One region of the Paenibacillus sp. FSL R7-0331 genome, then DNA from elsewhere that is predicted to be linked to it. Evidence: predicted binding sites of a transcription regulator. Region 1 holds the regulator's gene; each other region holds the start of a gene.
What was found. Region 1 encodes Rex, which represses fermentation and respiration genes when NADH is low (regulators of the CRP and FNR family bind a similar motif). Its sites were predicted from a motif close to TTGTGAAATATTTCACAA; they were not measured.
Positions count from the first base shown of each region.

Region 2: a site for Rex is predicted at 4,492-4,509, ahead of nirB (nitrite reductase large subunit NirB). Genes of this name have one in related genera too.
Region 3: a site for Rex is predicted at 2,650-2,667, ahead of R70331_RS18860 (polymer-forming cytoskeletal protein). Genes of this name have one in related genera too.
Region 4: a site for Rex is predicted at 3,627-3,644, ahead of adhE (bifunctional acetaldehyde-CoA/alcohol dehydrogenase). Genes of this name have one in related genera too.

Region 1 is NZ_CP009284.1:4,530,004-4,537,939, reverse strand. It holds gene panB (3-methyl-2-oxobutanoate hydroxymethyltransferase) at 1-99, shown strand, start outside; gene panC (pantoate--beta-alanine ligase) at 149-991, shown strand; gene panD (aspartate 1-decarboxylase) at 984-1,367, shown strand; gene R70331_RS19465 (tetratricopeptide repeat protein) at 1,482-2,123, shown strand; gene dinG (ATP-dependent DNA helicase DinG) at 2,241-5,099, shown strand; gene R70331_RS19455 (redox-sensing transcriptional repressor Rex) at 5,231-5,884, shown strand; gene R70331_RS19450 (amidohydrolase) at 5,871-7,172, shown strand; gene R70331_RS19445 (cell wall elongation regulator TseB-like domain-containing protein) at 7,241-7,759, shown strand.
Region 2 is NZ_CP009284.1:4,819,310-4,827,245, forward strand. It holds gene R70331_RS20855 (Crp/Fnr family transcriptional regulator) at 1-573, shown strand, start outside; gene R70331_RS20860 (formate/nitrite transporter family protein) at 769-1,560, opposite strand; gene nirD (nitrite reductase small subunit NirD) at 1,590-1,931, opposite strand; gene nirB (nitrite reductase large subunit NirB) at 1,960-4,389, opposite strand; gene R70331_RS20875 (hypothetical protein) at 4,647-5,342, opposite strand; gene ric (iron-sulfur cluster repair di-iron protein) at 5,539-6,249, opposite strand; gene R70331_RS20885 (hypothetical protein) at 6,481-7,203, opposite strand; gene R70331_RS20890 (winged helix-turn-helix transcriptional regulator) at 7,431-7,748, opposite strand; gene R70331_RS20895 (protein YxiS) at 7,875-7,936, opposite strand, start outside.
Region 3 is NZ_CP009284.1:4,391,772-4,399,707, forward strand. It holds gene R70331_RS18845 (ABC transporter ATP-binding protein) at 1-1,046, shown strand, start outside; gene R70331_RS18850 (hypothetical protein) at 1,034-1,453, opposite strand; gene R70331_RS18855 (YhfM domain-containing protein) at 1,450-1,881, opposite strand; gene R70331_RS18860 (polymer-forming cytoskeletal protein) at 2,025-2,576, opposite strand; gene R70331_RS18865 (serine hydrolase domain-containing protein) at 2,819-3,769, shown strand; gene R70331_RS18870 (CPBP family intramembrane glutamic endopeptidase) at 4,469-5,242, opposite strand; gene R70331_RS18875 (hypothetical protein) at 5,352-5,900, opposite strand; gene R70331_RS18880 (stalk domain-containing protein) at 5,934-7,067, opposite strand; gene R70331_RS18885 (hypothetical protein) at 7,298-7,666, shown strand; gene R70331_RS18890 (hypothetical protein) at 7,749-7,936, opposite strand, start outside.
Region 4 is NZ_CP009284.1:4,798,090-4,806,025, forward strand. It holds gene pflB (formate C-acetyltransferase) at 1-666, opposite strand, end outside; gene adhE (bifunctional acetaldehyde-CoA/alcohol dehydrogenase) at 930-3,551, opposite strand; gene R70331_RS20800 (ABC transporter substrate-binding protein) at 3,907-5,379, opposite strand; gene R70331_RS20805 (carbohydrate ABC transporter permease) at 5,525-6,397, opposite strand; gene R70331_RS20810 (carbohydrate ABC transporter permease) at 6,399-7,226, opposite strand; gene R70331_RS20815 (response regulator) at 7,438-7,936, opposite strand, start outside.

The sequences.
Region 1 (7,936 bases):
GTGAAAGAGCGTTCCTTCCCGGCTGAGGACCATGTTTTTAAAGCGGATGAGCAAGTACTGGAATCTTTATACGGCGCTGCCAAAAAAGGAGTGAAGTAAGATGAGAGTAGTCAGAACAGTAGCACAATTGCGCGAAGCGCTTGATTATATGCGTCAGGGCGGGCATACCCCGATCGGGTTTGTGCCGACTATGGGTTATCTTCATGAAGGACATGCCAGTCTGCTGCGCAAGGCCGGTGAGAAGAGCAATACAGTGGTGATGAGCATTTTTGTCAATCCGCTGCAATTCGGCCCGAATGAGGATTATGCCTCTTATCCGCGTGATGAAGCACGTGATCTGGAGCTTGCCGAACGCGAAGGTGCGGATATTGTTTTTATTCCAAGTGTGGAGGAAATGTACCCGCAGCCTACGCTTACCAAGATCTCGGTATCCTCACTGACTACCCGGCTCTGCGGTGCTTCCCGCCCGGGGCATTTCGACGGTGTAACTACTGTTGTTAACAAGCTGTTTAATATGGTGCAGCCTGATTATGCATTCTTCGGGCTCAAGGATGCCCAGCAGGTGGCAGTACTTCGCCGGATGGTATCCGACCTCAATATGAATGTAGAGATTATTGCCTGTCCGATCGTCCGCGAAAATGACGGGCTGGCGCTCAGTTCGCGCAACGTCTATCTTTCTACAGAGGAGCGCAGCCAGGCGCTTGTGCTCTCCCGTTCCCTGAGGGCTGTGCGCCAGGCAATGGAAGAAGGATCGGTGCGCACTGTGAGTGAAGCGCAAAAGCTGCTGGTTTCGGAAATCTCTGCTGCTCCGCTTGCTGTGATTGATTATACGGAGATCTTGTCTTTTCCTGATCTGGAGATGCTGGGGGAGGATTCTCCGCTGGCGGCTGTCCAGGGAGAGATTATCATTGCACTGGCTGTCAAATTCGGCAGAACCCGGCTGATTGATAATAATGTATTTATTCCAAAGGAGGTACCCGCCCTTGTTTAGACATATGATGAAATCTAAAATCCACCGTGCGACCGTGACAGAGGCCAATCTGAATTACGTCGGCAGCATCACGATCGATGAGAATCTGATGGAAGCGGCCGATCTGCTCGAGAACGAAAAGGTACAGATTGTTGATAATAATAACGGCTCCCGTCTGGAAACCTACGTGATTCCGGGCCCTCGCGGCAGCGGCGTCATCTGCCTGAACGGGGCAGCAGCCCGTCTGGTACAGCCCGGTGATACAGTGATCATTATCTCTTATGCAATGCTGTCCTCCGAAGAGCTGTCCGGACACAAGCCTACGGTTGTATTTGTGGATGCTGACAACAAGCCGGTTAAACTGGCTGACCACGAATTGCACGCAACAATCGCCTGATCCGCTTGAAATAAGCCATGTAATCAATGGCAGGGATGAACGGCCCCGACTTTGCGAAAAATGAAGGCAGGCAAGCTTAGGCTGATTTCATGTTCAGTAAAGGGGGATGTCCTCATGTTTCAACATTTATTTGCTGAAATGAACAAGATGCTCCAGGAGATTGCCCGTGACTACCCTTCTGCGGAGGGGGAGTCCCGGAATGATCTGATCCGTAAGTACAACATGCTTCACAGGCTTAGCGATAAAGTTATGGATGAGTGGCTGGTCTTTGCCGAGAAGCTGAGTGAGTTCAGGGAGCAGACCGAGCTGCAGCTTGAGCCTGAGGATGACATGCCGCAGCAGGAGGCTCCTGAGCTGGCTATGGAATCTTTCGTCAGGGGACAGGGTTATTATAAGCTGCTGATGTACGGCAAATGCATCGGGCAGTTCCAGGAGGTGATCGGGAGGTACCCGGACAGTCTGGCTGCCCGCTTGTATCTGGCTATGGCTTATTTGCAGGAAGGCGAAGGAGATGCGGCCTGGGCCCACCTGAATCATATGCTTGCCCTGATCCGTGAGAGCAAGCTTAAGGCTATGGTCTATAATGCGCTAGGCTGCATCAGGGCCTCCCAGGAACGCTTCCATGAAGCAAGTGAGCTGTTTGGTCTGTCTTTGCTGCATGATCCGGCATTGCCGGAGCCAAACATCAATCTGGAGGTCTGCCGCAAAAAAGGCGGAAAGCTGCAGTTCGGGGACCAGCTGGTTTCGCTTTTGTAATAATAGCCATTTTATTTAGGCGGTGCATCCACTTGAAACAAGCGGCTTGCATCGCCTTTTTACGTAACTTCTGTTATGCTGATAAGGAGTCTCAAGTGAAAGGGAATAGAACTTACAATGAAATTTGCCGTGCTTGATTTTGAAACTACGGGAACCCAATCTGTGGGTGAGATCATCCAGGTTGGCCTTGCCATTATAGAAGAAGACCGGACCGTCTCCCGGGTATATGGGTCCTATGTCAAGCCCGGAACACCGATTCCTCCTTTTATTACAGGCCTGACCGGCATTACCGACGATGATGTTGCGGATGCGCCGGAGCTGGATGAGATGATGATGGAGCTGGTCCCGCTGCTCGACGATGTTGTGCTTGTAGGGCACAATGTCGCCTTTGATTTCCACTTTTTACAGAATGCCCTGGACCGCTGCGGTTATCTGCCTTTTCAGGGGAGAATTCTCGATACGATTGATTTTCTCAAAATATGCTTTCCGTCGCTCTCCACGTATCAGCTCGGTGCAGTAAGCGCGCATTTCGGCCTGACGCATGACCGTCCGCATCAGGCGGACAGCGATGCGCTCGCTACTGCGCTTGCGCTGCTTAAATGCCTGGATGAGCTGTACAGCCTTCCGCTGCTGACGATTCAGCGGCTTAATGAGCTGTTTGCCGGTGAGGACAGCGATTTGGCCTGGTACTTTGACGGTCTGCTGCACGAGCGGGAGATGGAGACCTTTCAGCCGGAGGGTGAGCTTACGTTTCACCGTCAGCTGGCGCTGGCTGTCGGTGATTGGGCAGAGCTTGCTCCGCCCCGCGAAGAGGGTTCAGGCAGCCCTCTGGAGAATGTATCCTTTGAGGACTATATGTCCGAGGTAACGGTCCGCCTGAAAGATACGCTGCCGCAGTATGAGGCGCGTGAAGCGCAGGAGATTATGATTGGTGAAGTAAAGACCGCCCTTCAGGAGGAGAAGCACCTGCTGATTGAAGCAGGCACCGGAACCGGCAAATCGCTGGGTTATCTGCTGCCGGCAATTTATCACAGTGTGCGCACGGATCAGAAGGTAATGGTCAGCACACATACTATCAACCTGCAGGATCAGCTGCGCGAGCGGGATATCCCTCTCCTGACCACAGTGGTTCCGTTTCCGTTCAAGGCTGCCGTCTTTAAAGGAAGAGGGCACTATTTGTGTCTGCGCAAGTTTGAACATAAAATAAATAATAAAGACTTCGTGAGCACCAGGGAAGAATCGCTCACTGCAGCGCAAATGCTTGTGTGGCTTACCCAGACACAGTCAGGCGACGACGAGGAGCTGAATCTAAGCGGCCGGGGCGGCGATTTCTGGGAGAGCGTCGCCAGCGACACTGATTCCTGTCTGGGCCGGGCCTGCCCGTGGTTCCGGAAATGTTATTATCACCGGGCCAAGCATGAAGCGGGCATTGCCGATGTAGTCATTACGAATCATTCCAAGCTGTTCGCAGATGTGAAGGCCGGGCATCAGCTGCTGCCTGCCTACGAGCATCTTATCATTGATGAGGCGCATCATCTGGAGGATGTGGCCGGTAAGCATCTGGGCATGCAGATGAAGTATTTTACAGTAGCCCATACGCTCACGCGGCTGTATAAGGACAGTAAGAACGGTCAGCTTCCGGCGCTGCGCCAGACTTTGCAGTCTTCAGGAAGCGAGCAGGCTTCCGAATGGAGCAGCGTCATTGACCGGATCTATCCGGATCTGCTGACCGTCAAGGAGACATGGGATGTGCTGAGCGACAAGCTGTTCGGCCTGCTGCCTGACCGCAGTGATGCGGCAGCCGGAGAAGCGGGGCAGCTGGTGTCACGCCTGCATCCCGGCAAAAAGCCGAGGGACTGGGAAGAGCTGGCTGCACTGGAGAATACGTTGAATCTCTGCCTCAGCGATATCATCCGCAGGGGCGACAAGATGCTCAGTGAGATGCGTGATACCGACAGCCAGTCATCCTCAGACAGCCTGGTTACCGACATCGGCGGATTGTTCAAGGACCTGACGTCCATCCGGGAGCAGATCCGCTTCTTCATGGGTCTGAATGACGAGAATATTGTGTACTGGATGGAGGGCAGCAGCAACTACCGCGGCAAATCACTGCAGCTGTATGCTGTTCCGGTGGATGTCAGCACCCAGCTCAAGGAGCTGTTCTTCGATAAGAAAAAGAGTATAACCTTGACCTCGGCCACGCTGTCTGTGGATAAATCCTTTCAGTTTATGATTGATAATCTTGGTCTGGGCGAAGCCGCGCAGCAGGACAGGCTGATGACGGCACTGCTGCCTTCACCGTTTAATTACCGTGAGCAGGCACTGCTCGTTATTCCGCGTGATTTTCCGAGTATTAAGGGCAGTGTGGGGGATGCGCGGTTTGTTGACAAGCTTGTGCATTCGCTGGCAGAAGCGGCAATTGCAACGAGAGGACGCATGCTGGTGCTGTTTACTTCTTATAAGATGCTGAGGCAGGTCTACGATCCGCTCAAGGAAGCGTTGTCCTCGGAGGATATCGCCGTACTTGGACAAGGAATTGAAGGGGGCAGCCGCAGCAAGCTGATCCGGCGGTTCCAGGACAGTCCGGCAGCCGTACTTCTGGGCACCAGCAGCTTCTGGGAAGGCGTGGATATTCCCGGTGATGCTCTTACCTGTCTGGCTATTGTGAGACTTCCGTTTCAGCCGCCTAACCACCCGCTTGCAGAGGCCAAGTCAGAGCTGCTCCAGGCGCAGAAAAAGAATCCGTTCATGAAGCTGTCGGTTCCCCAGGCGGTTATCCGCTTCAAGCAGGGCTTCGGCCGGCTGGTTCGTACCGCTCAGGATCGGGGAATTGTCATTGTATATGATACCAGGGTAATCGAGTCTTACTACGGAAAGTATTTCCTCTATTCGCTGCCCGGACCCAAGATGGAGCATATGCTGACCGACCAGATGGTTCCGAGAATTGAGGAATGGCTGGAAGGCGGCATTTCATAAAGACTTTGCGTCATTATCTATTTATTGTCCAGAGCCCGCCTCCGTCTCCCGTTGATTGATAAGGGGACGGATGCGGATTTCATACACATCTGAGCATCATCAGAGCAAGACTAAATTTAGGAGGAGAATACATGAAATCGGACAAAATATCAGAGGCTGTCGTACGCAGGCTCCCTGTGTACCTGCGTTTCCTGAATGATCTCCAGAAGCGTGAAATTGCAACCGTTTCTTCCCAGGAGCTGGGACAGAAGCTTGATCTTAATCCGGCTCAGATCCGCAAGGATCTGGCTTATTTCGGTGATTTCGGCCGGAAGGGCATCGGCTACGATGTGTCTTATCTGATCGAAAAAATCCGTCACATCCTCAAGCTTGACCAGCAGATCAACGTTGCGCTGGTAGGAGCCGGTAACCTTGGCCATGCCCTTTCAAACTACAATGCCTATCTTAAGGATACAATGAAAATAACAGCCATCTTTGATTCCTACGCTCCTAAAGTGGGACAAAAGATCAACTCCCTGACCGTTCAGCCGATGGAGGAGCTGGGCCGGACCATTCGTGAACAGGGAATCCGGATCGGTATTATTACGGTACCCGACAGCGAAGCGCAGAATGTTGCTGATATCCTGGTGGAATCGGGCATTGAAGCCATTCTTAACTTTGCGCCGGTTATTTTGAAGACCCCGCCGACGATACGTATTCATGCAGCTGATTTTACAACGGATCTGCAGAGCTTGGCCTACTATTTGCATGACGGAAAGGACGAAATAAGAGATGAGCAGCAATAAAACCATAATCGTGAACGGCCGGTTTCTTGTGCCGGGCTCGCTTAAGCCTGTCCTGAGCGGTTATATGACTATAGAGGATGATCTGATCACATACATAGGGGAAGACAAGCCTGCAGCCGAAGAGGGCGTTCTGACGGTTGACGGCAGCCGCCTGCTGTTCATGCCGGGACTGGTCAACACCCACGGCCATGCAGCGATGTCACTGCTGCGCGGGTATGGTGACGATATGGTGCTTCAGACCTGGCTGCAGGAAAAAATGTGGCCGATGGAAGCGAAATTTACCGGTGATGATGTGTACTGGGGAACAGCATTGTCTGTCCTGGAAATGTTAAAGGGCGGAACAACAACCTTCCTTGATATGTACGATCATATGGACCGGGTAGCAGAGGTTACGGAGCTTTCCGGCATTCGTGCTGTACTGATGCGCGGCGCGATCGGCCTGTGTCCTGAAGATGTGCAGAATCAGAAGCTGGCAGAAGCTGTAGAATTCGCGCGCAGCTGGCACGGTAAGGCGGACGGCAGAATTACAGCTATGCTCTCACCGCATGCGCCGTACACCTGTCCTCCGGATTTCTTCATGAAATTTGTACAGGCAGCCCATGATCTGGATCTGCCGATGCATACGCATATGTCTGAGACACGCCATGAAGTGGAACAGAATGTCGCTGATTACGGCCTTCGTCCTGTGGCACATCTGGAGAAGCTTGGTATGTTCACCCGGCCATCCCTGATTGCCCATGGCGTTCATCTGAATGATGAGGAAATTGAGATTCTGGCGAAGTACAATGTCGGAGTATCCCATAACCCTGGCAGCAACCTGAAGCTGGCGAGCGGGGTTGCCCGTGTGCCGGAACTGCTGAAGGCGGGAGTCAAGGTTTCACTCGGCACCGACGGGGCAGCCAGCAACAACAATCTGGATATGTTCGAAGAGATGCGGCTTGCCGCCCTGATCCACAAAGGCGTCAGCGGTGACCCGACAGCTGTGCCTGCACCGGAAGCGCTGCTGATGGCAACGGAATACGGGGCCTCCTCCATCTATCTGGCTAATGTGGGCCGCCTGGCTGCAGGCATGAAGGCAGACTTTATTGCCATTGACATTGACCAGCCGCATCTTCTTCCTCATTCCGACCTGCTCTCCCACGCGGTATACTCAGCAAGTGCAAAAGACGTGGCGCATGTCTGGGTTAACGGCAAGCAGGTGGTGAAGGACGGCCAGTGCCTGACGCTGGATGAAGAGGAGATCCGCCGCAAAGCGCAGGAGACTTTCGAAAGCCTGCTCAAACGGTAAGAGGGTTAGTTACAAGCGGTGCTGCCGTTATTGATACAGAGGTTATATAGAGGAAAGGGAGCTGTATTTTGAGGAAAAGGAAAAAATGGCTTCCGCTGGCGGTCAGCGCGGTACTGCTCCTTTTGTTCGGACTCGGGCAGTTCTATGCCTTTATTATGAAGGACCAGTGGGCTGAGCGCAGCGCAGCCAAAGAAGTGGCCAGAGCCCGTGCAGGGCTGACTGAAGTGACCAAAGCGCAAAAGTCTGTCTGGGATGAGAACTCAGCCTATTGGGTGCTTAAGGGCACCAATGAGGCCGGCACCAGGCTGATGGTATGGGTCCGCTTTACACTTGACGGCAAGCCGGCAGGGGGCGACAACGATGTGTATGCGGCTGAGCTGGACGGCGGCACTTCCGAGCAGCAGATGCAGGACCGGCTTGCTGCCGAGCTGCCCGGTGCCGACATCCGGCGGCTCCTGCCCGGCGTATTTAACGGGGAGTATGTGTGGCAGGTCTTTTACAAGCAGGAGGGCCGGTACTATTACCGGTTCTACCGTTTTGCCGATGGTACGGCCATCGGGGACGGCTATAGCTTGCCTAGTCAATAAGACGGTCGAATATACTGGAATATGCTTTGTGTGATATACAAAAGAGTTGTCATTTCCGATGATTATAGTATATCTATAGCAATGCAGATAAGACGGAATACTAAACAGAATATGCCTGAAGTCACAAATAAAAGACATGAATGAGCTTATCATTCATGTCTTTTTTGCCGATATGAA
Region 2 (7,936 bases), 290 kb from region 1:
AAATTGTTTTATATCAAACGTGGACGCGTGAAGCTGACGAAATCTACTGACGAAGGCAAGGAACTCATTCTTTATATGTATCAGGCTGGTGATATGGTAGGTCAGGCTGACCCGTTCTTCAGCACGAAGCATAGCTTCACCGCCGAAGTTATTGAAGAAAGCGAAGTTGGCGTAATTGAACAGAAGGATCTGGAAATTCTGATCTGCCAGCATTGCGATTTCGCCATTGACTTCATGAAGTGGATGGGTATTCATCACCGTCTCACACAGACGAAATTCCGTGATTTGATGATGTACGGCAAACCGGGCGCACTTTGCTCCACTCTGATCCGTCTTGGCAATACCTACGGTGAGAAGAATGGCGACAACATTCTGATCAACAAAAAGATTACGCATACTGACCTGTCCAACATGATTGGCGCTACCCGTGAGAGTGTCAACCGGATGCTGAGCGATTTGCGTAAAAAAGATGCTGTTGAATATGAGAATGGTATGATCGTCATTAAGGACCTTGGCATGCTGCAGGAAATCTGCCATTGCGAGATGTGTCCGAACGAAATTTGCCGGATTTAATTTCCTTGTAATAATACCCTCTATTCTCCTCATTGAAACAGTTCTGGCCCAAATATTATTTAATAACAAATAGAGTGGTCAAAGGCGCCGTGCAGGCGTCTTTTTTTCTGCCGTCAAAAACCGCCGGCTGCAGATATAGCCAACAAAAAAACTGCCCTGAAGGCTAATGCCTCAGGACAGCTTATCAGTACTGCCTTAACGTTTGCTGAAGGTATTGCGGACGGGAGAGATGAGCCAGTACGCTGCACCGACGAACAAGCCGCCGCCGATGATATTGCCGAGCGTAACCGGAATCATGTTGTGCAGCCAGCCGGCTACCGAGACCGTTTCAGGGTGGTTAGGCAGCAGAACTGCTACACTGAGCAGGGTCATATTGGCTACACTGTGCTCATAGCCGCTGGCGATGAAGGCGAACAGGCACCACCAGATCAGCACCAGCTTGGCAGCTTCGCTTTTGGCACGGGAGGACATCCAGATGGCCAGACAGACAAGCCAGTTACAGAGGATGCCGCGGAAGAACAGCTCCGAGAAGGGCAGCGTCATTTTTTTGGCAGCAGCAGCGAAGATCAGATGCTCCGCAGGAGCCGCCTTAAATAATCCGGTCCCCTGAATCAGCAGAGCCAGGATAACAGCACCGCCGACGTTGCCGATAAAGACGATGACCCAGTTCTTGACCGTGTCCCATACTGAGGTTCTTCCTGCAAGGGTACTGACAGTAAAGAACATATTGTTCCCGGTAAACAGCTCCGAGCCGGCAAAAATGACCAGGGTCAGGGCGATTCCGAAGGAGGCGCCCATTACGAGCGGCTGCAGCGGCGATTTAATCGCCGCCAGCGGTGCTCCCAATGAGAAGATAAGAATAATTCCGATTCCGACGTATGCCCCTGCGAGTAGCGCCGCCAAAAAGTACCGCGGCAAATTTTCATTCATTTTATCCCGTTTGCTGACTGCTGCCTCTACGATGTTCTCGACGCTTTGCGTAAACATCTCTCCACCCCGCCATTTCTTATCTTAATTTAGCTTTGAATCAATGTACCCTGCAGGGTAACTTTAACACTTTCCCCGTCTACAGTAACCGGGAATGTGGCGACTCTTCCTTTGTCGGGAGCCTGAACCTCTCCGCTGCGCAGATCAATTTTCCAGTCATACAGCGGATCATACAGGTAATGCCCGGACACAATTCCTTCCGCGAGCGGGCCGCCCTTCGGATGGGGATTCTTGTTCTCCACCGCGAAAATCCGGCCATCCGAGGTTTTGAACACAGCCAGCTCCACCGGACCGCAGCCGACTACACGCCCGATCTGCGGCAGGAAATGCTGAACCGTCCCTATCGTATACTCATGGTTTGTGTTTTCCATTGTTCTCTCTCCTCCTGGGCTTTTTATTTTAGTGCTGGGCTTTTTCGAACAGTGCGCTGCGGGTGTCTTCTTCCTTCAGCATTTTTTTCCATGGATCGGATACCTGGGCCAGGGCAAAATCAATCCGTGCCGCAAGCTCCTTGCGGTTCTCCTCGTTGTTCAGAATCACGTTCTGGATTTGCTCAAGACCCATGCGTTCTACCCATTCCGATGTTCTTTCCAGATAGTTGCCTGTTTCACGGTAGAACTGCATCACAGCTGAGCATACCTCTACCAGTTCCTCATCTGTCTTCACTTTGCAGAAGGCATCTGCAATACGCGGCTTGATACCGCCGTTACCGCCGATGAACACTTCCCAGCCGCCGTCGTTGCCGACGATTCCGATATCCTTGGTGCATGATTCCGCACAGTTACGCGGGCAGCCGTTAACCGCCATTTTGAACTTGGCAGGGAAATCAAGACGTTCGTATTTACGTTCAAGCATCGCCCCTACCCCCATGGAGTCCTGTGTACCAAACCGGCAGAATTGGTTGCCGACACAGGTTTTGACGGTGCGCAGCGATTTGGCGTAAGCGTAACCGGAAGGCATATCCAGCTCTTCCCACACTTTTGGCACATCTTCCTTTTTGACACCGATCAGGTCCAGACGCTGTCCGCCGGTTACCTTAACTACCTTCACATCATATTTCAGGGATACATCCGCAATCCGCTTCAGATCTTCCGGTGTAGTCACGCCGCCGTACATACGCGGAACAACTGTAAAGGTACCGTCCTTCTGAATGTTCGCACTCATCCGTTCGTTGACAAAACGCGATTCCTTCTCGTCCTCATGCGTATCCGGATAAATCATCCCGAGGTAATAGTTGACGGCCGGACGGCACTTGGAGCAGCCTTCAGGCTGTTTCCACTCCAGCACGTTCATAACTTCCTTAGTCGTTCTGAGTCCCTTAGCTGTAATCTCAGCAACAATTTCGTCACGGCTGAGCGGGGTGCAGCCGCAGATACCGGCTTTGGCACTCTCCTTGAAGCTGTCACCGAGCACGAATTGCAGGATTTGTTCTACAACCGGCTTACAGCCGCCGCAGGAGCGCGTAGCACCAGTGCAGGCCTTAATCTCATCAACAGTGGTAAAACCGTTCTCCGTTACCGCATCAACAATCGCCTTTTTGGTAACTCCGTTACAGCCGCAGACGATTTCTTCATCAGCCATCGCTTCTACGGACATGCCCTTTTTGGCATTGCCTCCGCCGCCGCAGCAGCCCGTTCCCATCACTTCGCTGTAGATATCATCAGTCATTTCGGTGCCTTGTTTCACAAGCTTCTGCAGATTCGCAGATTCGGTAACATCACCGAACAATACAGCACCGACAATGACATTATTTTTGAGCAAAATCTTCTTGTAGGTTCTCTTCCATTCATCCTTGGCCGAAATAACGGTATGCTCCGGTGTATCTGTAAACTCGCCTGCCGAAAAGACATCCACGCCGGAAATCTTCAGCTTTGTTGATACCACCGAACCTTCATAGGGCTGTGTTGCTGCTCCGCACAGGTGCTTTGCAAGCACCATACCCTGCTCGAACAGCGGAGCTACCAGACCGTAACAGGTTCCGCGGTGCTCTGTACATTCACCTACGGAGTAGACGTTTTCCATTGATGTCTGGAGGTAATCATCGACAACGATCCCCCGGTTAACAGTAATGCCGCTGTCTTTAGCCAGCTGAGTGTTTGGCTTGATTCCGACAGCCATCACTACAAAATCCGCCTGCAGCTCCGAACCGTCGCTGAATCTCAGACCGTTAACACGTTCATCACCGGTCAGTTCCGCTGTCTGCTTGCCCATGGCGAACTTCACACCTTGACGGGTAAGCTCTGCCTGCAGCATCGATGAAGCCGTATGGTCCAGCTGACGCTCCATCAGATCCTCCAGCAGATGTACTACGGTGACATCCATGCCGAGGTTGACCAGGCCTTTAGCCGCTTCAAGTCCGAGCAGACCTCCGCCGATTACTGCTGCTGTACGGTACTGCTTGGCCGCTGCCAGCATTGCATCACAGTCAGCAATGTCGCGGAAGCCGACTACACCTTCTTTGGTGCTGCCCGGAACAGGCAGGATGAAGGAGTTGGAGCCTGTGGCAATAATAACTTTATCGTAAGGAACAGCCAGTCCGTTATCAGCGATGACCTGCCGGGCTTCCTCGTCAATCTTTACTACCGTAGTTCCTGTATGCAGTGTAATATTGTTGTCTGCATACCACTGGCGGTCGTTCAGAATGATATCCTCAATACTTTTACTGCCTTCAAGCACATAGGACAGCATAATCCGGTTATAGTTGGGGTGAGGCTCGCTGCCGAAGATCGTAATATCATAAGCGCCGCCCAGCTTCAAAATCTGTTCAATAGTCCCTACGCCTGCCATCCCGTTGCCTATCAATACTAACTGTTTTCTCTCCACTCTCACTGTTAAAACCTCCCCAAAGCTCTTAAAATTCTTTGAATTTTATCTCGTACCTGAATTATACATTTTAAATTTGAACGGCATTTGTGATTACAATCACAATAATTGTGAATGTTTTCACAATATTACATGTCATGTAAGCTTACGCGGGGGTTTGATAATTACTGATTTTTCCACAAAAAACAGCCAGATTCTCTATCGCCAATGAAGGCCGTATAGAGAAAACTGGCTGTATAAACCCGCTTTCATGTTACATTATGTTATCGCAGAACAAGGGATATCTCCAGCTCATCCTGAATTCTCAGCTTCATATCAATTCCGTTGTCCAGCAGCGCCTTATCATTCAGCTTCAGCTTCCACTCTTCATTGGATAACGGCTTGTATTCCTTGACAGCTATCAGTGTCTTGTTATTCTCCGCCAGGCGGACATGGCCGCTGCTCTTCAGCAGCCCTCTCACGGTCATATCTTCAGCATAAGGCATAACATAGGAATGTGTCAGCTCCGGCTGTCCGCTCCCGCCGTTAATAGTCAGGATGACGGGCTGCAAAGGAGCTTCTTGTGCCGCTGCGGCTTTTATCAGGATCGTGTCCTCACGCTTCACTATGGTGCTTAAATCTGCCGCCGTTTTACCGCTTAATTGAATCTCCCAGGCCATATCAGGACTGAGCGATATATGGTTTACACTCAGCAATGAAGTTCCGTCTCCGGAAAAAGTGACCAGGCCGCTGGCATTAAGCAGCTCCTTGACAGTGATGTCAGGCTTAAATGCATCACTGATCTGCCGCCCAGAGCTCCCGGTCAGGTCATTATCTCCGATCTTTACTGAGAATGCTGGCTGAGGAGCACCAGCAGCAACATTATTCACTTCAAGATTTGCCCCCAGGGCTTCACAGCCCCCTGCAATCATAATCAGGATGAGACCCAAACCTATCCGCCACAACCCGTTCACCTTCAATCCCAGGCACCCGCCTTCTTTTGCCTGACACAGCTTCCAGCTTCTTCTCAGGCATGTAGTCGTTATGTATTACTCCCTATTTAAGGATAACGTAAACAGACAGGCTTCTCAAATTATTTTGGGGATCCCCGGCATTTTTACTTTTCTGCACAGAAAAAGCCCCCGAAGGGGCTTTTCCACAGCCAGCTCTTGATGCTTATTGATAGCGCAGAAACAGGTTGTTATTTTCCAGATGAACATGCTCGAAGGTCATGCCTTCCAGCTCCTCAAGCCGGGCATAGGTCAGGCGATAGGTTGTGCAGGCATGCGGCGGCGGCGTGAAGTCTCCCGTAACCGCACGCAGCTCACGCAGAATTTCGCCGGCCCCTTCATGCTCCTGCTCCAGATTGTGCAGCAGCTCATGCAGCTCAGCCAAGCCTGCTTCGCTTGGATTTTCGCTGTAAGCCAGCATTTTGGGGAATTCCACTTCCTCTTCCTGTGCTGTATGCTTCAGCAGATCTTCACGCAGCAGGTTGAACAGGCGGTGAACTTCAGCCAGATGCGGGGAATCGTCACCATGTACCCGGAATACCTTGGTCACGTTCTGGCTGATCTGCGGAAGCTCTTCACGCAGGTAGCGGTGATGCTTGTTCACAATATGCTCTACCAGCTCACGGGAAGTTGCCTGATTCCATCTGGTATCTTCCTCAAGTACCGGATGCTCCTCTACCAGCTTCTGCAGATCACCGAGCAGCTGGTCTGCGTTCAGCCCCTTCTCTTCAGCTGCTTCAGCCAGCGGCTTTGCTCCGCCGCAGCAGAAATCGATCCGCTGTCCTTTGAAGTAATCTGCCGCTTTCGGAAATTGCAGTACGATATCTCTCACAAAATCTTCACCGCTGAAGCTAAGCTGTCCGTTTGTATGGTTCAATTGATTGGCCGTCATAATAGGCCCTCCCTTATCATTATTGGTCTAGGTTCTTTCTTACCTCTACACAATAACGTCTGGCAGAACCCCGGCTTGTGATTTTGCGCACTAAATATATAAAATTTTATTGAACACAAAGCTCAATGCGTTTAATTCCCCATCGGCGTAATTCAGATCCAGTTCTCCGTATTCCAGCAGGTCAAGCTCCATAACATTACTTATTCAGCTTATTGTCTACCTTACCGTTGCCTGCATATACGTCCGCTTCCCCTGAGCATCCTTCAGGTACGGCCCAAGCCCGGCAAACCGGGAATGATCGACATACACGCCGGTCATCCATCTGCCTTCGGTCAGCCCGCCGTTCCACTGCAGGACCAGATCAGGGGCGGATATCCACTCCTGGTAGACCTCTATGTGATCCTGCTTGTATTCTTTGTAACGCTTGCCGTTCTCCTTCAGCCGGTACGGATTAACATATGTCGGCACGAAATACGCGGATATTGTATCCAGCTCAGCACCATCCAGAAAGGCGTCATTGCCCAGATATTGCTGAAAAAGCAGTGTGTTTTCATATAGCGACCATATTGCCGCCTGCAGCACCATACTTTGCCTGATCCCGTTGTGAAACGTGAATAACCGCTGACCGCTGGCAGCAGCCTGCCTTGAGGGCTCTGCCGGCTCCAGGCAATGCCGTTCACAGCCGATGCATTTCCAGCCGGAAGGACTCTGGATCCATTTTTGAAATACACGTCCGCTGTCGTTATCCCCTTTGTACAGAGAGGAGATAATGTCATAGGGTACACCAATCCACAAGTCCCACAAGGAGTCAGGTAAATGGCCGTGCAGCATAAACAACGCCTTATCATAAATTAGCTGCACTTTAATCGAAGCGGTCTCCAGCTCGGCAACATCCTCTTTTCCATAGGTTATTTCCCGGGAAAACAAGGTATTTTTCATTTTCCTCGCCTCCTAAATGTTGTGCAGAACGGACCTCACAATTTGGTTGCGCTTTCACTATCATTCTCTGCGACATCATAATCAGGGCTAGACAGGCTGGCCACGCTATTTTTCCTATTATATTACATTTTCGCGTTAGTTGTGCAAGTTTTATTTATTTAAATTTGAAAAAGCCCCTCTCTCCATTAGCGGAAAAAGGGGCTATCAACAGGACTTGTATCGCCGGATTACTCGACCCAGCTCTCGGCCCAGGACTGGATCTGCTGCATGACCGGCTCTAGCGCACGGCCTTTAACCGTTAATTCATACTCGATGCGTACCGGAGTTTCGGGATACACATGTCTTACCAGAATACCTTCGCATTCCAGATCCTTCATTCGTTCCGACAGCATTTTATCGCTCATTGACGGGATCAGTCCAGAGATATCCTTAAAGCGCTTCGGGCCGCTCATCAATGTCTGGATAATAAGTCCATTCCAGCGTTTGCCTAAGAAAGAGAAGGCCGTTTCGAATCTTGGGCACATCGTCAGCTGATGTTCTTCCATTGTTCTCACCTCTCAGTTGTAAAGCTTACTATAAGTTAGTATATATAATTTTAACATATTTATAGCGTAATGAACATCGTTTACCAAAAAAAAGTTCATCAGCCCTATCCCATTATATCTGCATTGTCAATCCCTTGTGCCTTGCTGCGGCTTACGCCGGGCAATCGCCTCAGTTACTACATAAGCCA
Region 3 (7,936 bases), 140 kb from region 1:
TAACAAATCTGCTGTGGAACAGCGCCGCTTTTATCAATAACTTCGTGATGATCATCTGTGCGGGCTTTATTGCGTACTCGGCTATAAATGGCGGGACCTCCGCAGGGGAAGTACTTGCCTTCATTATTCTGATGGGCCGGGTCCAGTGGCCGTTCGTCCATATGTCACGGACCTGGGGCGGTGTCCAGCAAGCGCTCGGTGCAGCAGACCGCGTATTCTCAATACTCGATGCGCCTTCTGAAGATAACACGCAGCATACCTGCGTTCCTACAACAGCTGATTCAGCAGATGAGGCCGCTGCGCTTTCCATTCAAGGCCTGGAATACAGCCACTCCACGGGTCCTGATAATGACGCTGCCTTGTTCTCTAATTTAAATATGAGTATCCGCCATGGCGAAACAGTTGCTCTGGTCGGACCAAGCGGCTCCGGCAAAACGACTCTTATGCGGCTATGCTGCGGCTTATTCCAGCCTGATGCAGGACACATTTCAGTGTACGGCAGGTGTGCAGCCGGGGGACTCCCGGAAATGCGCAGCCAGATCACCTATGTGCCTCAGACCCCCTACTTATTCTCAGGGACCATCAGCGACAATATCGCGTTCGGCAGTGATGCAGCCGGCGAAGAGGAGATTCAGGAGGCCGCCAGGCTTGCAGGCGCTGATGAATTTATTCTGAAGCTGCCGGAAGGATTCAATACAGTAATCGGTGAACGTGGCGCGGGCTTATCCGGAGGACAACGCCAGCGTATCGCCATAGCCAGAGCTTTTTTGCGGAATGCTCCTATATTACTGCTGGATGAGGCCACTTCAGCTCTGGATAATGAGTCCGAGCAGCTCGTCCAGCAGTCCCTTGATCTGCTGATGAAGGACCGCACCACTCTGGTAATTGCCCACCGGCTGTCTACTGTACGGGACGCTTCCAGAATTATTGTGCTGGATAAGGGTGCTGTTGCTGAGGAGGGAACACATGATAGTCTGCTAAGCAGGAACGGGCTATATGCGGAGCTGTACAACCTGCAGTTTAGAGAGCCGGATTACTGCTCATAAATCAGCTGCCTCAGCTGCTCATGAAATTCTGTCTGAATCTCGTAGCCCTGGCTGCTGTCTTCCGTGTCTACCAGCAGCCCGCGAATTGCTTCATCCTTCACGTTGGCGATATTCAGCACATACACCTTCTCTCCAGTCTCTGAATAAGAGACATACATCAGAAAAGAGGTCATGTAATTTAACATCCCGTGCATCTTGCTGGCCTTGTTAACCGCATTCATAAACACACTAATTTCATCCGGTTCTGTAAAAATCTTTTCAGTAAAAAATCCTGCCGGCACCTGTCCGCCTTTGCATAAATCCTTACACTCCAGCCGGATGCTGGTGACTTCGTTCTCCTTCGGCTTACTGCAACCGATAACCGAAATCACCAGCAGACAGGCCAGCAGCAGCATCCATATCCTCAACCCGGCTCCTCCTCATAGATCAGCTCTCTGAGCGCATCATGATTCTCCGCTGGAATCGAATACCCCTGGCCGCTGTTCTCCATATTAACTAACAATCCTTTGGTACCTTCCCCCTTGGAATCAGAGATATTTAATACATATTTCTTTGTCCTGCCATTCTTATAATTCACATCCATCCGGAAAGAAGCGCCGTAATCCAGTTCCCCCTTCATCCGTTTAGCCTTATTTATAGCCGTTACGAACACCTTAATTTCCTGCGGCTCTGTGAAGGTCCTTTCTGCAAAAAGCCCGGCGGGTATCTGCCCGTTATCACATAAATCCGCACACTCCAGCCGGATGCCGGCAATTTCGCTTACTTTCAGCTTGCTGTAGCTCATAACTCCGATAGCCAGCAGACAAATTACGAGCAGCGGAATCCACTTTTTCATATCAGCCCCTCCTTCTATCTGCGTGAAGCAGTCCCTTTCCATATATTTCTATATAAACATATAAAAAGCCTGCAAACCTAATCTCCTTGTCCGGGATTAAGTCTGCAGGCTGTATCTACTCGATCATACGCAGTGTAGAGTTATTATTTCACTTCAGTTGTTCCAGTCACTTTGCCTTCCATCACTGCTGTTGCTTGTACATCAGCACTTGCGAAGTACAGGTTACCGTCAATTGTAGCGTCTTTGTACAGGTTGAAGCCGTTAGCTTCTACATATACATCACCTTTGATTGTACCGCCTTGTACTCTAAAGTTTTCACTTTGAACTGTTACTTTAGGTGCAGTCAGTGTGTAAGTAGCCGTTACATTATGGTCAGCATCCTGTGCATACAGGGCGAGCTTACGGTAGATAGCATTTTCGGCAACGCCTTTATCATGGAACTCACCGGCTACAACAACATCCTGGTCAACAGTAAGATCATTCAGGATTGCGACAATCCAGTTACCTTCTGCACTGACAGCTTTCAGGAATGGATCCTGTTCTTTCACAATGGAAGCAGTGGATACAGCATCGGTCGTTGCAGCAGCAGTTGCAGTGGCAGCCGCTTCATTTCCGGCAGTATCATTATTCGAACCGCAACCTGACAGCAAAGCAGCAGCAACACCGGCAACCAGTAACGTTTTTACAAATTTCATCTCAAATCCCCCAATTTACTTAATTTGATTTCTCTTTAATAACCATATTATATATTAAAATTTGAAAATTATCACGTGAACTTTTTCACAAATTTGTGTCTGTTTCTATTTTTACAGATAATACTGTGCTAATCGCTTAGGAATTTCGCTTTTCCGGCTTTAGGCTGGTACACTGTTAACAGATTTGTACCTCTATACAATGTTTTTATGCTATAACCCGGCATATGAAAGGACTGTAACCGATGGAACTATCCAAACTGTCTGCAGCGATCGCGCCGTATCCGTTACGCAGCTGCCTGATCAGCCGCGAAGGCCGGCTATTCTTTGAATATTATAGAGAACCTGACATAGCAGGCGAGCTGGCCAAAATTAATTCCTGCACCAAAAGCATTCTATCTGCTCTAGTCTGTATTGCGATGGATAAAGGCTTGCTTCCTCAGCCCGATACGCTTCTGGCTGATTATTATCCTCAGCTCCGCCAGGACCCTGATCCGCGCAAGGCGGAAATTACACTGGAGCATCTGCTGACCATGTCGGCCGGCTTTAACTGGACTGAGTTCGGCGGACAGAACTCCTTCCCCCGAATGACGCGTTCTGAAAACTGGATAGACTTTGTGCTGGAGCAACGTCTGGCCCATAATCCCGGTGAACATATGGAATATAATTCCGGCGTGTCGCAGCTTCTTGCAGCTCTTTTGGTTCAGGGTACAGGAATGCCGGTTGCCCGGTTCGCTGAGGAAGAGCTGTTCGGTCCGCTGGGCATAGAACAATATGAATGGGAGCAGGACCCGCAGGGTATTCATACCGGCGGCTTCGGCCTGCGTCTGCGCCCGGTGCATCTCCTGAATTTTGGTCAGCTCTATCTGCAGCGCGGTCAATGGGGCCGCCGGCAGTTAATTACTCCGGAGCTGATTAACCGGTCTACGCAAACTGCCATTACAGCAGAAGCCCCCCGCCAAGGCGGTTACGCCTGGCATTGGTGGACAGACAGCTATGCTCCTCCTGATAAGGAGTCTCCGGAAACAGCATTCCGTTATTATAACGCCCGGGGCTACGGAGGCCAGTTTGTTTATGTTGTGCCTGAGCTTGAGACTGTTGTCGTCTTAACGCAGGATCATCGCGGGAAGCAGAAGCCGCCGGCAGATGTCTTCCGTGAATCCGTCGCACCGTTGCTTGCAAAAGCCCGTATCTAAGCTTCGTAATTTACAAACAGCTGCAAAACACATAAATCCCCGACTACCTTATCAACCTAGGTATCGGGGACTTATGGGTTTATTCCAATATTCAATTCAATCATTTCCTCCAGCCACAATCCATATCCCTGACATGGTAATTGTTCTTTCAAATTCGGTGTTTCCCGTTCGCTCCTAAAAAGGAGTAATGCCCCATGTCCTGCATATGGGATGAGTTCCCCACGTACACGATTACACGAAAAACGTTTTCACGGACGTTTTCCCTACTGTGTCAACCGTAATTGTACGCTTCGCTAACCTGCTTCAACGGAATCACGCTCCTTCGATTGCAAGATGTGTCTTGCCTGAATAGCTTGTCCCTGATTCATGGTTTCTTTGGGAATCTCTCCTTCCTTGAAATACTCACCATCAGTAAGCTTAAACGATAGCCGCTTAGCGGTTATCAATGCAGTTACTTGTTGGTGATGTCACTATAGTAGCGCATATCCGATAAATTTTAAACTGTCATAATTTTTCGTATTTTATCGTATTCCCCGGAAATTCTCAAGTGGTGTAAATCTAGGCGCTTCTAGCCTACAATTCCTTTATTTTTTGCGGTTTTACGTAGAATTTACACTTTTACAATGATTAAGCCGTTTGGTTATACGTTGTACAATCAAACGGCTATAACTCCTTACGGGGCGTTTAACCCGTTCCGGCCTATGCGCTCAGCCGGTTCTCCGGTGCTGTAACGGGCTTTTTGCGGCGCCGCAGGTTGTTGATAAGATAAATGCCGTACAGCAGATACAATACATTCATAATTACAATAGCTATCAGTTCTTTGTCAGGATTCTGAGCGGTCATGAATGCAAGCGCATCGTAGACAAAATGAAAAAGAATCAGCGGAATAATGTTTCTGGTTGTCTCAATCAGCAGAGCGAGAATTAATCCGATCAGGAAGGCATTCACAACCTGGAGCACGACACTTAAAGCGTCCTTTCCGTTCAGCGCATTCACCATATGTAAGATTCCAAAGAAAACCGAGGAGAAAACAATATAAAAAACGGGTCCCTTAACCTTCAGCTTATCCCGAATAATGCCTCTGAAGACAGTCTCCTCTGAAAAACCGACAAACAGTGTAAATACTACGAACAATATAACTTCAGCGGCTGTCAGCTGAACATTGAAGCCGCCAATGAGAGGCTGAACCAAGGCGATGATTAGAAGTGGTATGTAATAGAGCGCATCTTTTGATTCTACTGCTGTAATCGGCTTGAAACCATACCGGGCCCATGTGCGTCCGCCCCTTGTCATATACACAGCTACAATTACAGCCATCACTGCAAATCCAGTTCCTTGGGCGATAATCATCCCATTGTCGCTTAATTCCATAATACTCGCTACGGCCGAAGCAGCTGAAACCAAAAATGTCAGCAAAATACCCAGCAGCAGCGAGAAAATAATCGGGTGATCCTTTTTAATGCTCTTTGTCATATTACGTCTCCTTAATCCTGTATAGTCTCCCCTGTCAGGGCAATAACGGATTAATTGTAATACACGGCAGGTTAACATTCCACATTTTTCTAATTCATCTTCTTATTTTCTATATGTAATTGATTAACATATCGAGCGGACCTTCGTCCCATACCTGAACCTCTATGTATCTCTCCGGCCCGTTAACACCGTCCTTATTCCAGACCTGCGGGAGGCCGTACTTCTGAATTAACGTTACAATCTCACTAGAGGTGTATACTTTTCCGCGGTATTCCCTGCCGTCCTGTACTTTAGGGCTAAACGTCGGAAACAGGTCCCCATAGGAAAAAGAAAGCGTATCCGTATCAAAGCCTGAAATGGGCATATGCACAGCCTCTCCCTCGGCATACCAGGATTTCAGCCACTCACACTCTCCTATGACCATATAGTGCGGGGCTGTCCGGACCGGCTTTCCGCCTTTTGCAATAAACAGTGCCCGGGCCAGCTGTTCGAGCTCTCTTCTTCTTTGCAGGTATCCGTCAGGCCGGTGTGCAGCCATTGTCTTCTTTTTCTGCCTGATTGCAGCGAGCACCTCCTCCGCCTCAGCTGCCGGCAGATCCGACAGATTTCGAAACGGTCCCAGCGCTTTCTCGTAATAATGATACAGTATCACGGCCATCTGCCGCCTCCCTCCAATTGTCAAAAACCCAGCCTATGGCTGAGTCTTTAACAAATCGTATTTATAGATCCGCCCGTCTTGAACGGCCTGGTTCTTGAACTGCAGCACATTCCCTTCACGCTTAATATACTCCAGCCGGTCCCCGTAAAACGGGATGTCATTCGTCTCAGCATATACCTGCTGCTCAGCATCGAGCAATTCTTTATACAGCAAGGTTTGAGCCCCGGTCTTGCGGTCAATCAGCATCAGCAGGCCTTTCTGGTTGGGGCGGATCAGCAGGAAATCATCATCTATTCCCTCGACCAGGTATTTATCGTCTATCCCGCCAAGCTTGACCAGATTGAGCGTCTCTTTTACCTTCCCCGTTCCATCCTCAATCACACGCAAACTCTTTCCATCCGTCAAAATCAGATTATCACCGTACAGCTTCACATTGTCCCCGTAACGGATCCAATACCCTACGCTTGCCTGCCGGATTACTATACCCTCCTTAATGATCAGCGTGTACCACTTGTTGTTGATATGCGGCTCGCCATAGACATCCGTAATCGTAAGATAGATTAGGCCTTTTGCCGTTTTCCGGAAATCAAAGCTGATCATGTCGTACAGCTCAGAGCCCAGGTTTGCAATCAGCCGGGGCTGCCCGGCCGGACTCTGCGCGTACAGTTTTCCAGTCTGCTTATCAACGGTATAGGTTATTCCGCCATAAACGGCACTGCTGCTTGAAAAGGATTGAAAATTTTTCGCGGTATACACACGGGTTTTGGCGTTCCAGCCTACCGTCTCCCCTCCTAATGCCTGCACGATAAAGCGGGCCGGAAGATACAGCTCATCCTTATACATAAAGGGCTTGCCGCCAAGGCTGACAGCCTGTCCGTCCAGCTTCCCTGTTTTACTTGCTGTTGTGACCGTCACTGATTTCTTCCATCCGGTATAAGTATATACAGTGCCGCTGCGCGAACTGCTCTTCGAAGCCTTCAGACCGGCCGACTCCAGCATACCGGCGCTTGCATAGACCGTTCCGTCCTTAAGCAGTGCCGGATTTGTAGATTGGGCTCCATTGTTCCAGATCACGACGAAATAAGCGGTTGAAGCTGCGGAGGATATTGCCGGAAAGCCTATTAATAAGAATACTAACATGGGTAGAAGCAGCCAGCTCTTTTTCATAATAAATCTCCTTTTCCTTAATTTTCAAATTAACTCAATATATTGGACGTCTGGAGCCGTTAAAAGTTGCAGTTCAGTTCTGTTAACATCAGGAGACTTTATATTTAGTCCAATTGAACTAGCTTACCATAACTTCCAGTGGGAAAAGCCCCATTCACATGATATAATCCCTTAAGGTTTATGCGAAATAAACCCATTAAGAAAATGGGTTTGCAGGAGGAGCAGTCACTATGAAAAGTCATATTAAAATTGTGAAAGTCTCCGCCGCGGTAGAAAAAGACGCCTTTGACGTCACTGTAAGCCATTGGAAACTTCTGCTTGAGACCAACCGTTATTATGAAATCAAGGCAGAGGATGGTCCGGTTAAACGGATTTATAAAGAGAAGCTCAATACTGTAGTGGATGAGACGAAGTCGTACAGCGCCGGACAATTGTCCTGCTCAGCTTTTTGCGCGGAAGACCGGATAAATGAAATGCAGATAGAAATCCTCCGTAACCTGCAGCTCAAAATCAATCATTACATGCATGAGCTGAATCTGAATATGAAGGCGATTCAACGGCAGAGCATCTGCCCGGAACATACAAAAAAGCGGGATTAGCTGCATGTGAATCCAAGCACAAAGAGCCGCAGATAGCAGACTTTATAGTCCTGCAGTCCCGGCTCTTCGCATTTTCCCGCTATTACAGCAGTCCCGCGTTTTTCACAGCATGCTCCCAGCTTGGAAAATAGTACAGGGCACTCCGCATTAATTCCGGATCATGCTGCTTAACCTGCTTCTTGTTGATGCTTCCCCCGCCCGTCTGGAGCTGCTTGATCCGGCTGATGACCTCATCTGATCCCATTGTAATATCCAAATTTGCCACTCCCT
Region 4 (7,936 bases), 270 kb from region 1:
CTCTTCACGCAGACGGATTACATCTTCAGTCATGGAATCAACTTCAAGCTCAGTCAGTTGCTGTTTCTTGTCTTTAATCAGGAATTCAATACCGTACAGAGCAACGCGGCGGTAGTCGCCGATAATGCGTCCGCGGCCGTATGCATCAGGAAGACCTGTGATAACGCCGGATTTACGCACTGCTCTCATATCTGGAGTATATGCATCAAATACGCCTTGGTTATGCGTTTTGCGGATATTCGTGAACATTTCGACAATGTTATTCGGAAGCTCGAAGCCATAAGCCTTAGTAGCATCGATCATCATCTTGATACCGCCGAACGGCTGGATGGAACGTCTGAAAGGAGCATCAGTCTGCACGCCTACGATTTGTTCCTTGTCCTTGTCGATATAACCTGGGTTGTGGGAAGTAATAGTGGAGACAGTATCGAGGGATACATCCCATACGCCGCCTCTTTCTCTTTCTTCCTTGCTCAGCTGGGAAATGATCTTCCACAGTTCAGTGGTGTTGCTTGTAGGACCTACGAGGAAATCTTCATTTCCTTCATAAGGCTTGATGTTTGTTGTAATGAAGTTATTAACGTCAACTTTCTTGGCCCATTTACCTTTTGTAAAACTTCTCCAACCCGACTTTACCTCTTGTACATCTTTTTCAATCACCGACATGCTAAATCCCTCCATTTATATATTTATTATATTTGTAGAGATCGCGGGCTTGAAGGTTGATCCCGTGTCTCGTGATCCCAAGAATATGGTTGTTATAAAATTCACAATCACAATTTCATATCTCGGGTTCGTTGTTTATATAAACATTTTAGTTTATTTTCTGAAAAAGGACTGTGACAAATATCACCTTTCCGGTGATATTTGTCACTACCATCTAGTCCCATATTATCCTTTAAACATATTATTCGCCACTCAACACCTAATTAGACGTCAAATCTTCCGTAGAAGGCATTGCGGTATACGTCAGCCAGCTCGCTTACCAGCGGCAGCTTAGGGTTAGCTGTTGTACATTGGTCTTCAAATGCACGGTCAGCCAGGTAATCTACACGGGATTCGAAATCCTTAGGATCGAAGCCAAGCGCAGAGAAGGATTCTTCGATACCGAGCTTTTTGTTCATGTCGCGGATTGCGTTGATCAGGCTTGTTACGCCTTCTTCAGTAGTGCGGGCCGGCAATCCCAGAATGCGGGCGATTTCGGCATAACGCTCGTCAGCTACAAAGTGCGAATATTTAGGGAACGCAGCGAATTTCGTAGGTTTCTTAGCATTGTAACGGATTACGTGCGGCATCAGGATTGCATTGGTGCGGCCGTGTGCGGTGTGGTACTGCCCGCCCCATTTGTGCGCCAAGCTGTGGTTGATGCCCAGGAATGCGTTAGCGAACGCCATACCTGCAAGTGTCGATGCGTTGTGCATTTTCTCACGGGCAACTTTGTCTGCTTGCAGTGCGGATTTCTCCAGGTACTGGAACACCAGTTGGATTGCTTTGATTGCCAGACCGTCGGAATAGTCACTAGCCATAACCGATACATAAGCTTCAATAGCATGTGTTAGAACGTCCATACCAGTATCAGCTACAGCAGTTTTAGGCAAGCTGTATACAAATTCCGGATCGATAATCGCAACATCTGGAGTCAGTTCATAATCAGCCAAAGGATACTTAGTATTGTTCCCTGTTGTCTTGTCAGTAATAACCGCGAATGAAGTCACTTCCGAACCTGTACCCGAAGTTGTTGGAATCGCAACAAATTTAGCTTTGTTACCCAGCTTAGGGAATTTGTAGACACGTTTGCGGATATCCATGAATTTCTGTTTCAGGCCGTTAAAGTCAGCATCCGGATGTTCATAGAATAGCCACATCCCTTTGGCAGCATCCATTGGGGAACCGCCGCCGAGCGCGATGATGCAGTCCGGCTGGAATCTGTTCATCATAGCAGTACCTTTTTCAACGGTAGTAGTCGATGGATCCGGTTCAACTTCCGAGAACACTTCAATCGCTACAGGAGTTTGGCGTTGACGCAGATAGTGCTCAACTCTTTCCACATAACCCAGCTTAACCATCATAGGGTCAGTAATGATTGCTACGCGTGTGATGTCAGGCATTTTAGCCAGGTACTGGGTGGATCCTTTTTCAAAGTAGATTTTGTCAGGTACTTTAAACCATTGCATATTCACGGTACGACGGTTCACCCTTTTCACATTGATCAGATTGATGGCAGTAACGTTCTGCGATACCGAGTTGCGTCCATAAGATCCGCAGCCAAGTGTGAGCGAAGGGATATTCGTATTGTAAAGGTCGCCGATGGCGCCATGTGTCGAAGGCGAGTTCACAAGAATACGTCCCGTTTGCAGGCGGTGCGAGAACTTCATGATAACTTCTTCATTGTTGGAGTGGATAGCCGAACTGTGGCCCATGCCGCCAAATTCAACGATTTCTGCAGCACGTTCGATACCTTGGTCAGCATTTTTAACTTTGTAGCAAGCCAGAACCGGGCTCAGCTTCTCAGCGGACAGCGGATATTTAGTACCTACACCTTCGATTTCTGCTACCAGAATCTTAGTGCCTGCAGGAACCTGGATTCCGCACATTTCAGCGATTTTCACAGCCGATTGACCAACGATTGCCGGGTTTACTGCGCATTTTTCTACATTCATAGCGCCGTTTGTCAGCTTAGCAGCTTCATCTTTGTTAACGAAATAGCAGCCGTTCGCGATCATTTTCTTTTTCACTTGGTCAAAAATGGCTTCTTCGATAATAACAGCCTGCTCAGAAGCACAGATCATACCGTTATCGAATGTTTTGGAAAGAATAATGTCGTTTACCGCTTGATCGATATCAGCACTCTTTTCAATGAAAGCAGGTACGTTACCAGGGCCTACGCCGAGAGCCGGTTTACCGCAGCTGTAAGCTGCTTTTACCATTGCCGATCCGCCAGTTGCCAGGATCAGTGCAACGTCAGGGTTGTTCATCAGTGCATTTGTTTTATCCATGGTAGGAAGCTCGATCCATTGGATGAAGTTCTCAGGTGCACCGGCTTTTACGCCTGCATCATGAAGAATTTTGGCAGATGCCGCGCTACACTCTTGCGCAGAAGGGTGGAAACCGAATATAATAGGATTACGTGTCTTAGCGGAAATCAGTGCTTTAAACATCGTGGTGGATGTTGGGTTGGTTACCGGTGTGATACCCATTACTATTCCGACTGGTTCAGCAATCTTTTGGAAGCTGTCATAAGCGTTATCCTCAATAACGCCTACTGTCTTGTCGTACTTAATTCCGTGCCAGATATATTCAGTTGAGAAGATGTTCTTCGTAATTTTGTCTTCGTATACTCCGCGGCCTGTTTCTTCGACAGCCAGTTTCGCCAAGTACATATGTTTGTCGAGACCTGCCAATGCCATTGCATGAACGATTGTGTTAACCTGCTCCTGATCCAGTTCCATGAACGCATCCAGGGCTTTCTTTGCTTTATCCACCAAAGTCTGAATATATTCTTCAGCGGTGGTTTGTTTCACTTGGGCGGCGACTTCGTTCTTAACTGCCATCTCCCTCGTCCTCCTGTCAATTTTTAGGTTGTTTTTCTCTACACATTTATCTTAACACATCATTTCCGTCTTGTATAGTGAATTCTTTCACAAAGTATAAAGTTTTTTTGATTTGTTTTCAAAGCGCTTACATTCAATCATATTCAGGACTATTATCCACTTTTTATGTATTTTCCTTGGTTATATTTAACTGATGCGGATTTTCATACCCGGGCTGCAGTACTTTCACATGCGTTGGGCGCTCATGCCCTGTCACATTTTGTCCTGATTTGACATTGCGAAGAAAAAGACCGGCTGTCCTCCAGCGTCGGAGGCTTTGCCGGTCTTTTGTCTGCACTAACACACTATCTGTCTGCTACTCAACTGTAATAGTATCGAAGAATTGCTCCTGTACCGTTTTGGCTGCGGCATCAAGCTGGGCTTTGGAGTCCGTTCCTTTTTTGGAGAACAGCTCCTGGATCACGTTGGACATCGTAGCATAGTAGTCCTGGGTGTTGTACTGGGCTTCAGGTTTTCCGTCGAGCAGAGCCATAATCTCCGGATTGTATTGATATACAATGTCTGAGTATTTGTCATAGACAGCTTTGGTTTTCTTACCGAACTCGGAATCAGCGGCATAATAGTCCAGAAGCGGCGGGATGAAGTATTTGCCGTCCGCCTTACGCTGCTGCAGTATCGCATCAAGCGCCTCCAGACCCTTGTCTGAGAAATAATCGAATGTGATATAACGGAACGCCATTTCCTGCTCATCCTTGGAGGCGTTCGGATTGATTACGAGATAATCGCCGCCGAGCACCCCGGTATGCTTGCCGCCCTTCTCAGCTGCAGGCATCGGATAGGTCAGCACATCCGCCGGCTTGAGTCCGCCCTGGTTCAGTGCCTGCTCAATTACACCGTCAGAGCCGGCCATAACCATAGCTGTACGCCCCTGCTGGAATGCACCGACCGCATCGCCCCAGCCGAGCGCCCAGTCCTGCGGGATAGCTTCCGCTTCCCATCTCAGCTTTTTGTAGAAATCCAGCGCCTTGACACCGGCTTCAGAATTGAAGGTCGCAACAACTTTTCCGCCCTCCACGTTCTGAATCTCTCCGCCTGCTTCAAACAGGAAGTTAGTCCAGTTCCAGCCGGCCTCGTTGCCTTTACCCATCGGAGCAATTCCGGAAATGCCTTTCTTGGCATCGGCTACACCTTTGGCGGTATTCAGCATGTCATCCCAGGTCCAGTCCATTGGAGGAACGGCTACACCTTTATCATCCAGCATTTTTTTGTTGATCATGGTGGTGGTAACATAGCCCTTTTGGGTTACACCGTACATTTTGCCGTCAATCAGGAACTGGTTCTGCAGCACCGGATTGATCTGCTCCTTGTACTCATAGGCATTCCACAGCTCGGTGATGTCGGCCGCCCAGCCCTTTTCCACCAGGAATTTGGCTTCCGTCGCATACGTGTTGAAGAAGGTCGGCGCCTCATTGGCTGCCATCTTGATGCCGATTTCGCTGACACTGTACTGCCAGTCGTCCTTGATGATCTCTACATTCGGATATTCAGCCTGGAACCGCTTGATCCGGTCGTCTTCCTGAGCGCGCATTTCGGTCAGGTCCGGCGTCGGATAGTGGATTTTGATTGTTACTTTTCTCTGGGTGATATCGTCCGCAGGCGCATCTGTCGCAGCAGTGCTGTTATCCGCAGCTGTAGCCGCCGGCGCCGGAGTCGCTTCCCCTCCTGTGTTCCCCTGGGCATTTCCGTTGCTGTTATTGTTGCCGCCGCAAGCGGATAACAACGAACCTGCCACAAGGAGACCTGCTAATACGCTGGAAAATTTACGCATTGAAACTCCCCTTTTCAATTCATGATTAGCTTACAAATTCATCTTAAAAGAGAAACCGTTTACAAACGAGGTGTATTTATATTGCTTTCATGTGCAGGTTTACGATGGTGTGCCTTCTAATGTTAAACGGGCCAGCGAGCCGCCTTTAGCCTTTTACCGCCGACAAGGCCACGCCGCGCATAATAAACTTCTGGAAGATCAGGAATACAAGTATCGGCGGCAGCGACACGAGAAAGAGAATGGCAAACTTAATGTTTGTATTGAGCGCCTTAACGCTGATTACATATTTGTAGATCGAGGTCGCCAGCGTATATTTTTCCTCGGAATGCATGACCAGTGACGGCCAGAACCAGTCGTTCCAGGCAGTGGAGAAAATAAAAATCGCCAGCGTGGCAAAAATCGGCACTGACAGCGGCACTGCGATCACAAAAAAGCTTCTCGGCTCCGAGGCCCCGTCGATCCGCGCCGCTTCAAAGATTTCTGGATGAATTCCGTCGAAGAAATTCTTCAGCAGCAGAAAATAAAACGTGTTCGCCCCCGCCGGCAGCCAGAAAGCCGCATACTGGTTAAGCAGGCCCAGCTCCTTCAGATTGACGAAGTTCGGAATCATATAGCTCGTCGCCGGAATAAACAGTGTCATCAGGAAAAAGAAGTAGAACGCCTTGCGGTAAGGCACGTTCATCCGCGAAATGCTGAATGAGGCCATCCCCAGCACGACAAGCGTCATAACCATGTTGCCGGCAAAAATATAAAGCGTGTTCTTGAGATACTTGAGCAGATCAATATAATTCACCGCATCTTTTAAATTGCCGAAATGCCACTCCTGCGGGAAAAAATGCGGCGGAAATGAGTTGACCTCGACATTCGACTTCAGCCCGTTGAACATTGTCATCAGAATCGGATAGATCATCGTGAACACCATTACCGCAATGCACAGCACCATAATACTGTAGACAACCTTGTTGCTTGTCTTTTTCAGATCATGCTCAGACAGAATTCCTCTCTCCACACTCTTCATCCTAATTATCCTCCTTATTCAGCCTGAACTGTAAAATGCCCAAACCGCCAAGAACGATAAACATCAGCATGCCAAGCGCCGTTGCCGTGCCGTAATCCAGTCTGGTAAAAGCATACTTCACAATCAGCAGCGCATAGGTCAGCGTGGTCTTGTTCGGCCCGCCGTCCAGCAGCGCCAGCTGGGACTGATAGCCCTGCGAGGTCGCGATAATCTGCAAAATCAGCATCAGGATGATCAGGTTGCGCAGCGACGGCAGCGTAATGTGGCGAATCCGCGCCCACACCCCGGCCCCGTCAATCTCCGCCGCTTCATACCAGTCACGCGGGATGCTGAGCACAGCCGCCAGGTAGATCAGCATCCCCGAGCCGAACTGCTGCCACGTCTCCATAAAGACAAGTGAGAGCATCGACCATCTGCTGTCCGTCAGGAAAGGGATCTGATCTGCCCCCATTGTACCGAGCAGCGCATTAACAGGGCCGACAGGATCGTACAGCCACCGCCACAGCCCGTAGAGGACAACCGCCGGCATGACATAAGGCAGATAAGCCGCTACCCGGACGAAGCCGCCGAACTTCCGCAGCTCAGAGATCGCAATGGCGAAGGCAATCGGTACCCAGAAGCCGACAACCAGACAGAGCAACATGTAGTATAGTGTGTTTTGGATCGCGATCAGCACATCGGGGTCTGTCAGTGCCCGCGCATAATTTTCAAATCCGACGAAGCTGTTTCCCTTAACAAAATCCACCGTATAGAAGCTGTACAAAAAGCCTTTAAAAATAGGCACCCACATAAACATGATGAAAATTACAATGGCGGGGACGAGGAACATATAGCCCCAAAAATTCTTTTTCCAGCGGTTCTGCTTATACGGCCTGCTCTCAAGCTTTGCCGGCAGTTTGTCGTGAAGTGCAGCGGTCTGATTCATCTGGCTCCCTCTTTCCTTTTGTCTTCAAGCACTTTGACAAAGTGCTTCCTACCTTAATTGTAGGAAAGGCGGGGGACGCTGCACATGTGTATATCTACCGAAGTCATGAGTGTTCTTACTTCTTCAGCTCGCTCGGGCTGATGCCGTAGTATTTTTTGAAAATCTTGCTGAAATGCTCCGGCGACTCATACCCGACCCGTTCAGCAATTTCGTAGCGGCGCAGATCGGTATGCAAAATCAGCTCCCGGCTCTCCTCCATCCGCAGCTTAATTACATATTCCCACAGGTTGTGGCCTGTATTTTTTTTGAACAGATAGCTCAGATAATTGGGGCTTACGTGATTTTTTTTGGCTACCTCATGTATCGTTAAGCCCTTCTGGGCGTAATTTTCATCGATATACTCCTTCGCCTTCTGGACAATCAGGTTGCTGCGTGTGTGCAGCTCCTCGGCGGAGGGTTCACCTGCACCGGTATAACTGTTCCAGTTAAAGTCCCCGTAATAGAATACGTAGTGGTCGTTGTGCTCCTTATTCCAGAGGATGGCCCGTGACGCCTGGCGGTTCAGCACCTCCATGAACGGCAATCCTTTGAGAATCTGGCTGATCCCGATGACC